One region of the Pseudomonas purpurea genome, then DNA from elsewhere that is predicted to be linked to it. Evidence: predicted binding sites of a transcription regulator. Region 1 holds the regulator's gene; each other region holds the start of a gene.
The links. The regulator FliA, encoded in region 1, starts transcription of late flagellar genes. The targets are predictions, from matches to a motif close to CTAAAGTTTNNNNNNNNNNNGCCGNTAA.
Positions count from the first base shown of each region.

Region 1 (4,684 bases):
CGGGTCTTCATGACCGCGGTTTGCAGGTCGGCGGTAACCACGTCGAGGTTCGACACGGCCTTGGACATGGCTTCGTCACCGCTGTTGAGGCCCAGACGGACCAAGCGGTTACGCACCAGTACCAACTCGCCGACCATGTTCATGATTTCGTCGAGCCGCGCGGTATCGACGCGCACGGTGGTCTCGGCTTCACTGGTCGGCTTTTCCGGCGGCGGCGTCGCCGCAGCACGAGCCGGTGCAGGCGCGGCTGCTGGCGCAGCAGCTTTCGGTGCTTCAGCCTTGGCTTCCGGGGCTTTGGCTTCTGGCGCCTTGGCCACCGGTTTTGGTGCTGCCTTGGCAACAGGCGCAGCCACTGCCGCCGTGGCCGAACCGGCCACTTCGGTGAACTTGCCTTTGCCGTGCAACTCGTCGAGCAACGACTCGAACTCGTGATCGGAGATCAGGTCGCTGCCGGCCGCAGCCGCCGTTGGCGCTGCTTGTGCAGGAACCGAAGCAATCGCCGAATCCAGTGCTTCAACGGCAAAGTTACCCTTGCCGTGCAACTGGTCGAGCAGTGCTTCGAATTCGTCGTCGGTGATGTCGGTATTGGCTGGCGTCGATACAGGTGCCGCCGGCGCTGCCGGTGCTACCACGGCATCCGCCGCGAACTGGCCTTTGCCGTGCAGTTGATCGAGCAAGGACTCGAACTCGGCATCAGTAATTTCATCACTGCCCGGCGCAGCAGGTTCTGCCGCAGCCACTGGGGCCTCGGCCTGCTCCTTGACCGCATTCAGCGAGTCGAGCAGTTGTTCGAATTCGTTGTCGGTGATGTCGCCCGATTCGCTTTCCGCGACTGGCGCTTCCACCACTTCTTCGACCACAGGCGCAACGTCGGCCGAAGCCGGTTCGGCCAGGCGAGCCAACGCCGCCAGCAACTCCGGCGTTGCTGCCGTGATCGGTGAACGCTCGCGGACTTCGCTGAACATGCTGTTCACCGCGTCGAGCGCTTCGAGAACCACGTCCATCAATTCCGAGTCGACGCGACGCTCACCCTTGCGCAGGATGTCGAACACGTTTTCGGCGATGTGACAGCACTCCACCAGCTCGTTGAGCTGGAGGAAGCCGGCGCCCCCTTTTACAGTGTGAAAACCGCGAAAAATTGCATTGAGCAAGTCCGCATCATCCGGTCGGCTTTCAAGCTCGACCAGTTGCTCGGACAGTTGCTCTAGAATCTCGCCGGCCTCAACCAGGAAATCCTGAAGGATCTCTTCATCGGCGCCGAAGCTCATTAATGGGGTGCTCCTACAGGTCTAAACCTAAAATCCAAGGCTGGAAAGCAAATCGTCCACATCGTCCTGACCGGACACAACGTCTTCACGTTTATCGGCATGAATCTGCGGACCTTCACCCTGCGTGAGATGTTTTTGTGGATCTTTTTCGGCCAACATCGCTTCGCGGTCATGCTCGATGCCTGCAAAGCGGTCGACTTGACTGGCCATCAGTACGAGTTTGAGCAGATTGCTTTCGACTTCGGTGACCAGTTGGGTCACACGCTTGATGACTTGCCCGGTGAGGTCCTGGTAGTCCTGAGCCAGCAGAATGTCATTGAGGTTGTTCGACACGACGTGAGTGTTCTCGACGCTGCGCGTCAGGAAACCGTCAACGCGTCTTGCCAGCTCACGAAATTCCTCGGCACCGACTTCACGCCGCATGAACCGGCCCCAGTCCGCACTCAAGGCCTGGGCATCAGTGCTCAGGCCATTGACCAGCGGGGTGCTGTTCTCGACCAGATCCATGGTGCGGTTGGCCGCAGCCTCGGTCAGCTTGACCACATAGGACAGGCGTTCGGTGGCATCCGTGATCTGCGACACTTCCTCGGCTTGAGGCATGTGCGGGTCAATCTGAAAATTGACGATCGCGCTGTGCAGCTCGCGAGTGAGCTTGCCAACTTCCTGGTACAGGCCGCGATCACGGGTCTGATTGAGCTCATGGATCAGTTGCACCGCATCGCCGAACTTGCCTTTTTCAAGGCTGTCGACCAGTTCGCGGGCATGTTTTTTCAGGGTCGATTCAAAATCGCCCTGTGAAGATTCGTTGTGCTCCATAGCTCCCCCGTGGCGGATGCATCAACCGATGCGTTCGAAGATTTTTTCGATCTTGTCTTTCAACGCCTGGGCCGTGAAGGGTTTGACCACATAGCCGTTAACACCGGCCTGAGCGGCTTCGATGATCTGCTCGCGCTTCGCTTCAGCGGTCACCATCAATACGGGCAGGTGCTTGAGCTTTTCATCGGCACGCACGTGGCGCAGCAGATCGATACCGGTCATGCCAGGCATGTTCCAGTCCGTTACCAGAAAGTCGATGCTGCCGCTGTTGAGTACAGGGATGGCGGTAGTGCCGTCGTCTGCCTCGACCGTGTTGGTGAACCCAAGGTCACGCAACAGGTTTTTTATGATCCGCCGCATCGTTGAGAAGTCATCAACGATGAGGATTTTCATGTTCTTGTCCAATTCGACCTCCAAGCAGTCTTAAACGCGCTCAGCACCTGAACGCGCCATTTCAATCAATCCGGCGTAACACTCAACAACTGTCTGGAGTACAACGGGCCGAGACCGGTTCAGCCTAAGCCGTACCAGCCTCGTTCGCAGCGCCCCATACGGCCTGTCAACGCGCTCGCCACTCCCCCAAACGCCCCCGCAAACGGGCCGCGCACTGGCTGTGTAACTGGCTGACCCGCGATTCGCTGACCCCCAGGACCTCACCGATTTCCTTGAGGTTCAGCTCTTCGTCGTAGTACAGCGCCAACACCAGTCGCTCACGCTCCGGCAAATTGGCAATCGCGTCCGCCAGCGCAGCCTGGAAACGTTCGTCTTCCAGGTCACGCGACGGCTCGAGATGAGCACTCGCGCCATCCTCATGCAGCCCTTCATGCTCGCCGTCCTGCAACAGATCGTCGAAGCTGAACAGCCGGCTGCCCAAGGTGTCGTTCAAAATCCCGTAATAATCATCGAGACTCAATTGGAGTTCGGCCGCAACCTCGTGATCTTTAGCGTCGCGGCCGGTTTTAGCTTCAATCGAGCGAATTGCGTCGCTGACCATGCGGGTATTGCGGTGAACCGAACGTGGCGCCCAGTCCCCCTTGCGTACTTCATCGAGCATCGCCCCACGGATGCGGATCCCCGCATACGTCTCGAAGCTTGCACCTTTGCTTGCGTCGTACTTGGTTGACACTTCGAGCAAGCCGATCATCCCGGCCTGGATCAAATCCTCGACCTGGACACTGGCCGGCAGGCGAGCCAACAAGTGATAGGCAATACGCTTGACCAGTGGCGCGTAGCGCTCGATCAATTCGTACTGGGCGTCACGTGCCGACTTCTTGTAAAGGTTGTAACCGCTGGCCGTCATAGCACAGGTCCTGCCGTTTGTTGCACGAGACGCTCGACGAAAAACTCCAGGTGCCCGCGCGGGTTGGCAGGCAATGGCCAGGTATCGACCTTCTGTGCAATGGCCTTGAACGCCAGCGCGCACTTGGAACGCGGAAAGGCTTCATAGACCGCACGTTGCTTCTGCACTGCCTTGCGCACGCTCTCGTCGTAGGGAACGGCACCGACGTATTGTAAGGCGACGTCCAGGAAGCGATCCGTGACCTTGGTCAACTTGGCGAACAGATTGCGACCTTCTTGAGGGCTTTGTGCCATGTTGGCCAGCACGCGGAAGCGGTTCATGCCGTAATCGCGGTTAAGCAGTTTGATCAGGGCATAGGCGTCGGTGATCGAGGTCGGCTCGTCGCAGACCACCAGCAGTACTTCTTGCGCGGCGCGAACGAAACTGACTACCGAGTCACCAATACCGGCAGCGGTGTCGATGACGAGTACGTCGAGGTTGTCGCCGATATCGCTGAACGCCTGAATCAGGCCGGCATGCTGGGCCGGGCTCAGGTGAACCATGCTCTGGGTACCGGAAGCCGCCGGAACGATTCGAATACCGCCAGGCCCCTGCAACAATACGTCGCGCAGCTCACAGCGGCCTTCGATGACGTCGGCCAAGGTATGTTTAGGTGTCAGCCCCAGCAGGACGTCGACGTTCGCCAGACCCAGATCGGCATCCAGCAGCATGACGCGCCTGCCAAGCTCGGCGAGAGCCAGGGACAAGTTAACTGACACGTTAGTCTTCCCGACGCCACCTTTGCCGCCGGTCACCGCGATCACCTGTACGGGATGCATGCTGCCCATGTTCTTTCTTTACCTTGTCTTGCTTAGACGCGGGCTACATAACTGGCTGCGCGTTCACACTGGAACAATGCATGGCAGTCCGTCGATGTAGGTACAAATCTATTCATTAATACCTCAGCCGACCCGCTTGGTCGGGCTGTGGTAGAGATCAGCGAACATGTCAGCCATGGCCTCTTCGCTGGGTTCTTCCTGCATTTGCACACTGACGGCGCGGCTGACCAATTGGTGGCGGCGCGGCAGGTGCAGGTCATCCGGAATACGCGGCCCATCGGTGAGATAGGCCACGGGCAGTTCGTGACTGATGGCCAAGCTCAACACTTCGCCCAGGCTTGCCGTTTCATCCAGTTTAGTCAGGATGCACCCGGCCAGCCCGCAGCGCTTGTAACTGTGATAAGCGGCGGTCAGTACCTGTTTCTGGCTGGTAGTCGCCAACACCAGATAATTCTTCGATTTGATGCCACGCCCGTTCAGGC
Region 1 is NZ_CP150918.1:1,839,942-1,844,625, reverse strand. Features, by position in the region: gene AABM54_RS08230 (chemotaxis protein CheA) at 1-1,268, opposite strand, end outside; gene AABM54_RS08225 (protein phosphatase CheZ) at 1,296-2,084, opposite strand; gene AABM54_RS08220 (chemotaxis response regulator CheY) at 2,106-2,477, opposite strand; gene fliA (RNA polymerase sigma factor FliA) at 2,644-3,384, opposite strand; gene fleN (flagellar synthesis regulator FleN) at 3,381-4,211, opposite strand; gene flhF (flagellar biosynthesis protein FlhF) at 4,326-4,684, opposite strand, start outside.

Region 2 (4,684 bases), 950 kb from region 1:
ATCGTACGCAAGGCCTGCACCCTCGCGGGGCTTGGCTTCACGCTGCTGCCGATGATGTTTTGTGAACAGGAACTGGAGAACGGCTCGTTGGTACAGTTGCTGCCTCAGTGGTCGCTGCCCGGCGGTTGGCTGCTGGCCGTCTACCCTCATCGACGCGGGCTGCTGCCGGCAGTGCGCGCATGGATTGACCATTTGACCGAATCATTCAAAGGCTGCGGGGATCGATTGTTATGAATGCCAGAACCATGAACGAAGACGATGTGGCGCGTTTCTGCCTGGCCTTGCCCGGCGCGCAGGAGGATTACAAGTGGGGCGGTGTACGGGTGTTTTCAGTCGCCGGGAGCAAGATGTTCGCGCTGCAGAACCTGCGTGGGGAATCGCTGGCGCTCAAGGTCGACAAGGCGCTGTTTCTCGGGCACGTCGACCGCCCGGGAATCGGACCCGCGCCGTATCTGGCGCGAGCCCAGTGGGTCATCATGCAAACGCCCTACCCGCTTGGCGCCGAGGAGCTGCAAGGCTTGCTGCAACGCTCTCACCAACTGGTGGTGAGCAAGCTGCCCAAACGTGTCCAGGTTGGGTTGCTGCTTTAACAACTAGCCCGGTAGCCGCCTCTGGCTACCAGGAAAACAAACTGGCGCCGAGGAACACCTGGTCGACCCAGAACACCTGGTGCAGCAGCACGATGATCCAGAACACCAGTTGAAACGAGACTTTGCGGGTTTTGTGGCGAAACAGTTGCTGGGCGAGCAACGCGCCCGGCCAGCCACCGGCGAACTCGACGGCATGCAGGACTTTTTCCGGGGTGCGCCATTGATCGGCGCGGGCCTGGCGTTTGTCGTTCCAGTACAAGAAAAGCGCCAACAGGCTGACCGCGCCATAGGCCGCCAGCGGGATCGGCGAAATACCGCGAAGCCACAATGACGCCGAGCCAAACAACGGCAACGCACACAGCACCAGGAAAATCAGCGCCTTGAGGCGCGGGTACTGAACCCCGCGCCCATTGCGTTGCTCGATCATGGCTTGGCCGCTGACCAGTCGACCCAGCCGAACTGCCAAGTCGCCAGAATCACCAGGCCGAAGGCGATCCGATACCAGGCAAACGCCGCATAGCTATGGCTGGCAATGAACTTGAGCAAGCCCTTGACCGCGATCATCGCGAAGATGAACGCCGTGACAAAACCGACGGCGAACACCGGCAGGTCTGCTGCCTGGAACAGGTCACGGTACTTGTAGCCCGAGTAAACCGCGGCACCGACCATGGTCGGCATGGCCAGGAAGAACGAGAACTCAGTCGCGGTCTTGCGCGACAGGCCAAACAACAGCCCGCCGATAATGGTCGAACCCGAGCGCGACGTACCGGGAATCATCGCCAGGCACTGCGCGAAACCGACTTTCAGGGCGTCTTTCCAGGTGATCTCATCGACCGTTTCGGCATGCACCGTGTGCTGACGACGTTCGGCCCAGAGCATGATGATGCCGCCCACCACCAGTGCACTGGCGACCGTGATCGGGTTGAACAGGTATTTGTGGATCAGGTCGGCAAAAATCACCCCCAACACCACGGCCGGCAGGAACGCGATCAGCAGGTTGGCGGTGAAGCGCTGAGCGGTGCGCTGGGTCGGCAGGCCCGTGACGACGTCGAGGATCTTGCGGCGAAACTCCCAGACCACGGCCAGAATGGCGCCCAGCTGGATGATGATGTTGAACGCCATTGCCCGCTCACCACCGAAGTTGAGCAAATCGGCAACGATAATCTGGTGTCCGGTACTGGAAATCGGCAAGAACTCGGTCAGCCCTTCCACAATGCCAAGAATCAATGCCTGCGCGGCGGTCCAAAGATCCATCAATCCCCCATGAAGCTATGCCCCAGGCACGCCCCTTTCGATATTTTTTAAAACGTTCACTGCGCTCAGCGTAGTTCATTCGAGCCGCGCAAGGATCAACAGAAAACCGTCAAAATTCCGTGAAAAATCAGCGTTAATTCAGGTTTTCCCGTGCGGGGCCGAGATCCTATCAGACACGCCCGAATAACGCTGCCGCGTTATTGGACTTGAGTAGGGTTGGCGTCACGCCCAAAGCGTGATTGGATGCTGGCGCTCGTTCATGACAAGAAAAAGAACACGGAGTAACAACCTATGAATAGCTTGCGCAGTGTGTCGATCAGCCGTCGGTTGTGGCTCATCCTGATTGTGGCTGTGCTGATGCTATTGACCTTGGGCGTGTTGATGCTCAAACAGATCCACGACGACTTGTATCAGGCCAAGGCACAGAAAACCCAGCATGTGGTGCAGACCGCCAGCGGCATCCTGACCTACTACCATGACCTGGAGATCGCTGGCACGCTGACCCGTGAAGCGGCGCAAAAACAGGCCCTGACTGCGGTTCGTGGCTTGCGGTACGACCAGAGCGACTATTTCTGGATCAACGACCTGACGCCCGTCATGGTCATGCATCCGACCAACCCGAAACTCGAAGGCCAGAACCTGTCGGCCGTCAGGGACCCGGACGGCTTTGCGCTGTTTAACGAAATGGTCACCATCGCCAAGGCCAAGGGTGCCGGCATGGTCGACTATCGCTGGCCAAAACCGGGTGCTAACGCCCCCGTGCAGAAAACTTCCTATGTAAAACTCTTCGAACCCTGGGGCTGGGTCATCGGTTCCGGGGTTTACATCGATGACATGCAGGCCGAATTCAATGCGCAGGTCTGGGAAGCGGCGCTGATGGGGCTGGCGATTGCCTTGATCATGGCGCTGTCGGTGATCCTGATTGCCCGCAGCATCGTGCGGCCCTTGCAGGAAGCGGTAAACGCCATGGCCAACATTGCCAGCGGTGAAAGCGACCTGACCCGCAGCCTTGACACCCACGGCCAGGATGAAGTGACCCAGTTAGCCCGACACTTCAATGCCTTTACTGCCAAGTTGCGCCTGGTCGTCAGCCAGCTACAAGTGAGCGCCGGGGCCCTGGGGCAGTCGTCGAACGAACTGGGTAACGATGCGACGCAAGCCCAGGAGCGCAGCCAACAGCAATCCCAACAAATGGAACTGGTGGCGACCGCCATCAACGAAGTCACCTACGGCGTACAGGACGTGGCCAGGAATGCCGAGCAAGCGGCCAGCGAAATGCGCGACGCCGAAGCTCAAGCCCAGCAGGGCCAGGTGAACATCGACAGCAGCCTGCAACAGATCGACCAACTCTCGGGCACCATCGACCAGGCGGTCGAGGTCATTCGTACCCTGGCCGCCGAAAGCACGCAGATCGGCAGCGTCCTGGAAGTGATTCGCTCGATTGCCGAACAAACCAACCTGCTGGCGCTCAACGCCGCCATTGAAGCCGCCCGTGCCGGTGAACAGGGTCGCGGGTTTGCGGTGGTGGCCGATGAGGTTCGCCTGCTGGCGCAACGCACGCAAAAATCCACGGCTGAAATTCAGTCGATGATCGAGCGCCTGCAAAATCATTCGGAAGCGGCCGTCAAAGTCATTGGCGACAGCAGCCGTGCATCGCAGTTGACCATCGAACAGGCCGGCCTGGCCGGTGCCAGCCTGAATGCCATCGGCCAGGCGTTGCGTAACCTCAATGGGCTGAACGCCTCGATTGCCAGCGCAACACTGCAACAGGCCCACGTGGTCGAAGACATCAACCAGAACGTCACGCAGGCAGCCGGGCTGTCCCACAGCACCGCGATGGCGGCGCAGCAGTCGAGCGTCGCCAGCGGGCACCTCAAGGAACTCAGCGTTCAACTGAACGAGTTGCTCAAGCAGTTCCGCGTCTGACCGCCCTTCCCCATGACCGCTGTGCAGGCGGCCATGGGGAATCCTCCGCAGCCTGAGAACCCCTCGCCATACGCCGCGCCTGCGTTACAATCCGCACCCTCTTCGACTTCCCCCAAGGAACCACCATGTCCGGGCTTGAACTGTTCGCCGCTGCACTCGGCGTGCTCGCCGTCTGGCTGACAGTCAAACAGAACCCCTGGTGCTGGCCGATCGGGCTGGTGATGGTGTTGCTCTATAGCTGGATCTTCTTCGAGGTCAAACTCTATTCGGACATGCTGCTGCAAGTGATTTATGCCGCGCTGCAACTGTATGGTTGGTGGCAATGGACCCGCGCCGGCGACGCCCATCACGGGCGTGAAGTGACGTGGCTCGGCCGTGCCGCCATGCTGCAAGGGTTGGCAGTCGGGGCCGTTGGCAGTCTGTTGCTCGGCGCGGCCATGGCCTTCTGGACCGACGCCGCCCAGCCCTGGCTGGACGCCGCCCTGACCGGTTTCAGCCTGGTGGCGCAACTGTGGATGGCGCAAAAACGCGTGCAGTGCTGGCCATTGTGGATCGCCGTCGACGTGATCTTCGTCGGACTGTTCATCTACAAAGGCCTGTACCTGACGGCCGCCCTTTACGGCTTGTTCACGCTACTGGCGGTACAAGGTTGGCGCGAATGGCGGGCCGACCCGGCGCTGCGCACATGAAAGTGCTGGTCCTGACCGGTCCCGAGTCCAGCGGCAAGAGTTGGCTGGCGGCCGAACTGCAGCAACACTTCGGCGGGCTGCTGGTGGGTGAGTACGTGCGCCATTTCATCGAACAGAACCCCCGAGACACCTGCCTGGCCGACATCCCTGAAATCGCCCGGGGCCAGTTGTCCCAGGAAGACGAGGCGCGCGCCCAGGCCCCGGCGCTACTGATCCTCGACACAC
Region 2 is NZ_CP150918.1:2,787,578-2,792,261, reverse strand. Features, by position in the region: gene AABM54_RS12545 (LysR substrate-binding domain-containing protein) at 1-234, shown strand, start outside; gene AABM54_RS12540 (MmcQ/YjbR family DNA-binding protein) at 231-590, shown strand; gene AABM54_RS12535 (DUF1294 domain-containing protein) at 616-1,017, opposite strand; gene AABM54_RS12530 (undecaprenyl-diphosphate phosphatase) at 1,014-1,844, opposite strand; gene AABM54_RS12525 (methyl-accepting chemotaxis protein) at 2,136-3,770, shown strand; gene pnuC (nicotinamide riboside transporter PnuC) at 3,896-4,459, shown strand; gene AABM54_RS12515 (AAA family ATPase) at 4,456-4,684, shown strand, end outside.
Region 2: AABM54_RS12525 (methyl-accepting chemotaxis protein) is a predicted target of FliA. The motif match lies at 1,982-2,009, and genes of this name have one in related genera.

Region 3 (4,684 bases), 2.1 Mb from region 1:
GCTTCGCAGCCGAGCGGGAGCAAGCTCCCTCGCCACACAAGGCTCGCTCCCACAGGTTCATCAATCAGGCTGGGTCATCTGAAAACCGGCTTGCGCCGTCGGCTCACGCTTGATCATCCGCTTCACCTTCCACTCAAACGCCAGTGTCAGGCTCACCGCCGCACACGCCAGCCCCAGGGCCAGGCCCCACCAGACGCCGGTCGGTCCCCAGTTGAGGTGGAAGGCCATCCACCACGCGGCGGGTGCGCCGATCAGCCAGTAGCAACCGAGGCCGACCAGGAACGTGGTCTTCGCGTCTTTCAGCCCGCGAATGCAACCCATGGCGATAGTCTGGGTGCCGTCGAAAAACTCGAACCACGCCGCGACCATCAGCAGGCTCACGGCCAACTCAATGACCTCGCGGAACGCCGGATCATTGTGGTCCAGGAACAGCCCCACCAGTTGGTTGGGTAGAAGCCAGAAGACCATCGCGAACCCGAGCATCGCCGCGCCACCAAAGGCAATCCCCACACGCCCGGCCAGCCGTGCATCGAGCAGTTGCCCGGCGCCGTAATGCTGGCCGATGCGCATGGTGATCGCATAGGAAAGCCCGGCCGGAATCATGAACGCCACCGAGACGATTTGCAGGGCGATCTGGTGCGCCGCTAATTGCGTGCTGCCCATGGTGCCCATGCACAGCGCGGCAAAGGCGAACAACCCGACTTCCACCGCATAGGTGCCGCCAATCGGCAGGCCCAGGCGCCACAACTCCCGCAGGTACTGGCGGTTGGGCCGCGACAGGCCTTTGCGCAGTGGATAGGCGTCGTAGGCCGGGTGCCGGCGAATGTGCCAGGCCAGGCCCAGCGCCATGCAGTTGGCGACGATGGCCGTGACCAGGCCAATCCCCACCAGGCCCATTTTTGGCAGGCCGAACATGCCGGTGATCAGCGCATAGTTGAGCAGGAAGTTGGCCACGGTCCCGACAAGGCTGATGACCATCACCGGAGTCGCCCGGCCGATGGCGCTGGTAAAGCCGCGCAGGGCCATGAAACTCAGGTAGCCGGGCAGGGCGAACGGCAGAATCAGCAGGAACTGGCCGGCCGCCTGCACGTTGGTTTCGGTTTGGCCGAACAGCAGCAACACCGGTTTGAGGTTCCACAGCAACAGGCCGGCCACCAGCGCCATCAGCCACGCCAGCCACAGCCCTGCTTGCGTCAGGCGGGCGGCGCCTTCGATGTCGCCGGCACCCTGACGGATCGCCACCAGCGTGCCGACCGCCGCGATCACACCGATGCAAAAAATCGACACGAACGAGTAAGTCGCGGCGCCAAGACCGCCACCGGCCAGCGCCTCCGGGCTGAGTTTGGCCATCATCAAGGTGTCAGTGAGCACCATCAGCATGTGCGCCAACTGCGAGGCGATCAGCGGCCCGGCCAGCCGCAGGATGGCCCAGAGTTCGGTACGCGCTGGATGCTGCATGATCATCACACTCGTTTTTTCACAGGGACGGGGAAGGGGCGATTCTCGGCGCTCTGCCGGGATTGCACAAAGGGATAAAAAAGATTGGTTGCATGACTAAAACTCATGCTTGGAAGTTTCTGATACGTTGTTGGCATTGCGCTATAGGAGATTTCCGTATGTCTCGTCGCCTTCCTCCTTTGTACGCCCTGCGTGCCTTCGAAGCCGCTGCGCGGCACAGTTCGTTTACGCGCGCCGCCGAAGAACTGTCGATTACCCAAAGTGCGGTCAGTCGGCATATTCGTACACTCGAAGAGCATTTTGCCTGTCGGCTGTTTCAGCGCAGCGGGCGCAATCTTCAGCTCACCGATGCGGCACGGTTGCTCCTGCCCGGCGTGCGCGAAGGCTTCGGCGCACTGGAGCGTGCCTGCAATACCTTGCGCGCCGAAGATGACATCTTGCGCATGAAAGCCCCGTCGACCCTGACCATGCGCTGGCTGCTGGCGCGGCTCAGTCGCTTCCGGCATTTGCAGCCGGGTAACGAGGTGCAACTCACCAGCGCCTGGATGGATGTCGACTCGGTGGACTTCAACCACGAGCCTTTCGACTGCGCCGTGCTGTTGAGCAACGGCAGCTTTGCGCCGGACTGGGAGGCCAGCTACCTGTTCCCCGAGGAGTTGATCCCGGTGGGTGCACCCAATCTGCTGAACGACCAGCCATGGGATGTGACGCGGCTGGCCAGCACCGAACTGTTGCACCCGACCCCGGATCGCCGTGATTGGCGCAGTTGGCTGGAACGCATGGGCTTATCGGAACAGGTGTCGCTCAAGGGCGGGCAGGTGTTCGACACCCTGGAACTGGGGATGATTGCCGCCGCGCGGGGTTATGGTGTGTCGATGGGCGACCTGCTGATGGTGGCCGAAGATGTGGCGCAGGGCCGCTTGAGCCTGCCGTGGCCGACAGCGGTTGCCAGCGGCTTGAGCTATTACCTGGTCTGGCCGAAAACCCGCCCCGGTGGCGAACGTTTGCGCAGGCTCGGTGACTTCCTCCAGAGCGAGGTCCAGGCCATGGAGTTGCCGGACGTTCAGCACTTGAGCTGAATCGATGAAGCCGCCGCGATGGCGGCCTCGGGCGATATCCTTGTGAAATGCTCAAGTATTCAGGCATCGCGCCGAATCCTTGAAAGTGGAACCTCCGTTCAGGATGGTTCAACGCCCCCGACTATTAGAAATTTTGCTGAGTGCGCGACGCGATCAGGACGATCCGGTCACTCGGCCAGGAGCCGTCATGCCTCAACCCCGTGCCCGGATCGCCTCGCAGCTTGGTTTAGCCCTCGCCGTGATACTGGCGGTCGTGATCAGCGGCAGCACTGTTTTTGCCCTGCGCTCACTGGACTCCGCCAACCTCGACACCCGCGAAGAGCACCTGGCCAGTGAAGCGCGCCTGCTGGCCGATCAGTTGAATACCTTTCATGGCACCTTGCGCGAGAACACCCAGCGCTTGAGCGGGCTGTTTGAAAAACGCTTCAGCAGCGGCTTGAGCGTGCACCCCGATCAACCCGTGAACGTGGCGGGCGTGCAGGCGCCGGGCCTGCACCTGGGCAGTGAAGTACTGAACAACAACTTCGACAAGGTCGATGAGTTCAAGCAAATGACCGCCGGGGTCGCCACGTTGTTCGTGCGCAGCGGCGAGGACTTCATTCGGGTCAGCACCTCCTTGACCAAGCAGGACGGCACCCGCGCCATCGGCACGTTGCTCGACCACGCGCACCCGGCCTATCAGCGCCTGATGGAGGGCCAGAGCTATGTCGGTCGGGCGTTGTTGTTCGAACGTTCCTACATGACTCAGTACACCCCCGTACGCGACAGCAGCGGTAAGGTGATTGCGGTGTTGTTCGTCGGTTTTGACTACACCGACGCGCAGAACGCCCAGTTCGACAACCTCAAACGTTTCCGCATCGGTCAGACCGGTTCGCTGGCGCTGCTCGATGAGCAAAACAAATGGCTGGTGCCACCGGCCGGTGTGCAGGCGCTGGATCAAGCGATCCCGACCCTCGTCGGCCTGGCCAAAAAACCGGGCAAAGGCGCGTTCTGGAGCGACAAGTCCGAAGACTTCTACAGCGTGGCCGTGCCTTTCGAGGGCGGACCGTGGTCGGTGGTGGCGAGCATGCCAAAAACCGAAATTCGCGCCGTGACCTGGAGCGTCGGGATTCAACTGGCCATTGGCAGCCTGTTGGCGATGTTGCTGGCGGTTGGCGCGGCAGTCTGGCTGTTGCGCAGCAAGTTGCAGCCACTCGGTGATCTGGTACGGCAGGCCGAGGCGCTGGGTGCCGGGGATTTGAGCGTGCGCCTGAACGTGTCGAGCCATGACGAAATCGGTCAACTGGCCCGCAGTTTCAACCAGATGAGCCAGGCACTGTCGACCATGGTCGAGCACATCCGCAAGGCCTCGGAAGAGGTCAACAGCCGTGCGCAGGCATTGTCCGGTCTGTCGGGCGGTGCCTATGACGGCATGGAGCAGCAGTCCGGCGAAATCACCAGCATGGCCGGTGCCGTGGAAGAGTTCAGCGCCACGTCGCTGAACATTGCCGACAACATGGGCAACACCGAGCGTCTGGCTCAGGAAAACGCCCAGCAAACGCGGATCGGTCGCACGTCGATGGAAGAGGCGTCGTCGTCTCTCGAGCAAATCGCCGGCGCCCTCAACAGCACCGCGAGTGTGATCAACACCTTGGGTCAGCGCTCCCAGGAAATCGGCGGGATTGTCGGAGTGATCACCGCGATTGCCGACCAGACCAATTTACTGGCGCTGAACGCCGCAATTGAAGCCGCCCGGGCCGGTGAACAGGGTCGCGGTTTTGCGGTGGTGGCAGACGAAGTGCGCAATTTGGCATCGCGCACTCGTGAGGCGACCGACGAAATTTCCGTGATGATCAGCAGCATTCAGCAGGAAACCGGCAATGCCATCAGCACCATGGAGCAGGGCAACCTGTTGATGCAGGAAGGCCTGTCACGTAACGCCAACGTGGCGTCGGCACTGGCGCAGATCGACGAGCAAAGCCGCTCGGCCGGCCAGCAGTTCGCCGCGATCACCACCGCCACGCAAGAGCAAAGCAGCACCGCGACCCTGCTCAGCAGCAACCTGCAAAGCATTGCCCTGGCCAACAGCGAGCAACGTGAAGTGGTGTCGAACCTGGCGATCACCGCCAAAGAGCTGGAAAGCCTGGCGGCAGAGCTGCGCCAAGAGG
Region 3 is NZ_CP150918.1:5,669,382-5,674,065, reverse strand. Features, by position in the region: gene AABM54_RS25665 (NorM family multidrug efflux MATE transporter) at 61-1,458, opposite strand; gene AABM54_RS25660 (LysR substrate-binding domain-containing protein) at 1,617-2,537, shown strand; gene AABM54_RS25655 (methyl-accepting chemotaxis protein) at 2,725-4,684, shown strand, end outside.
Region 3: AABM54_RS25655 (methyl-accepting chemotaxis protein) is a predicted target of FliA. The motif match lies at 2,588-2,615, and genes of this name have one in related genera.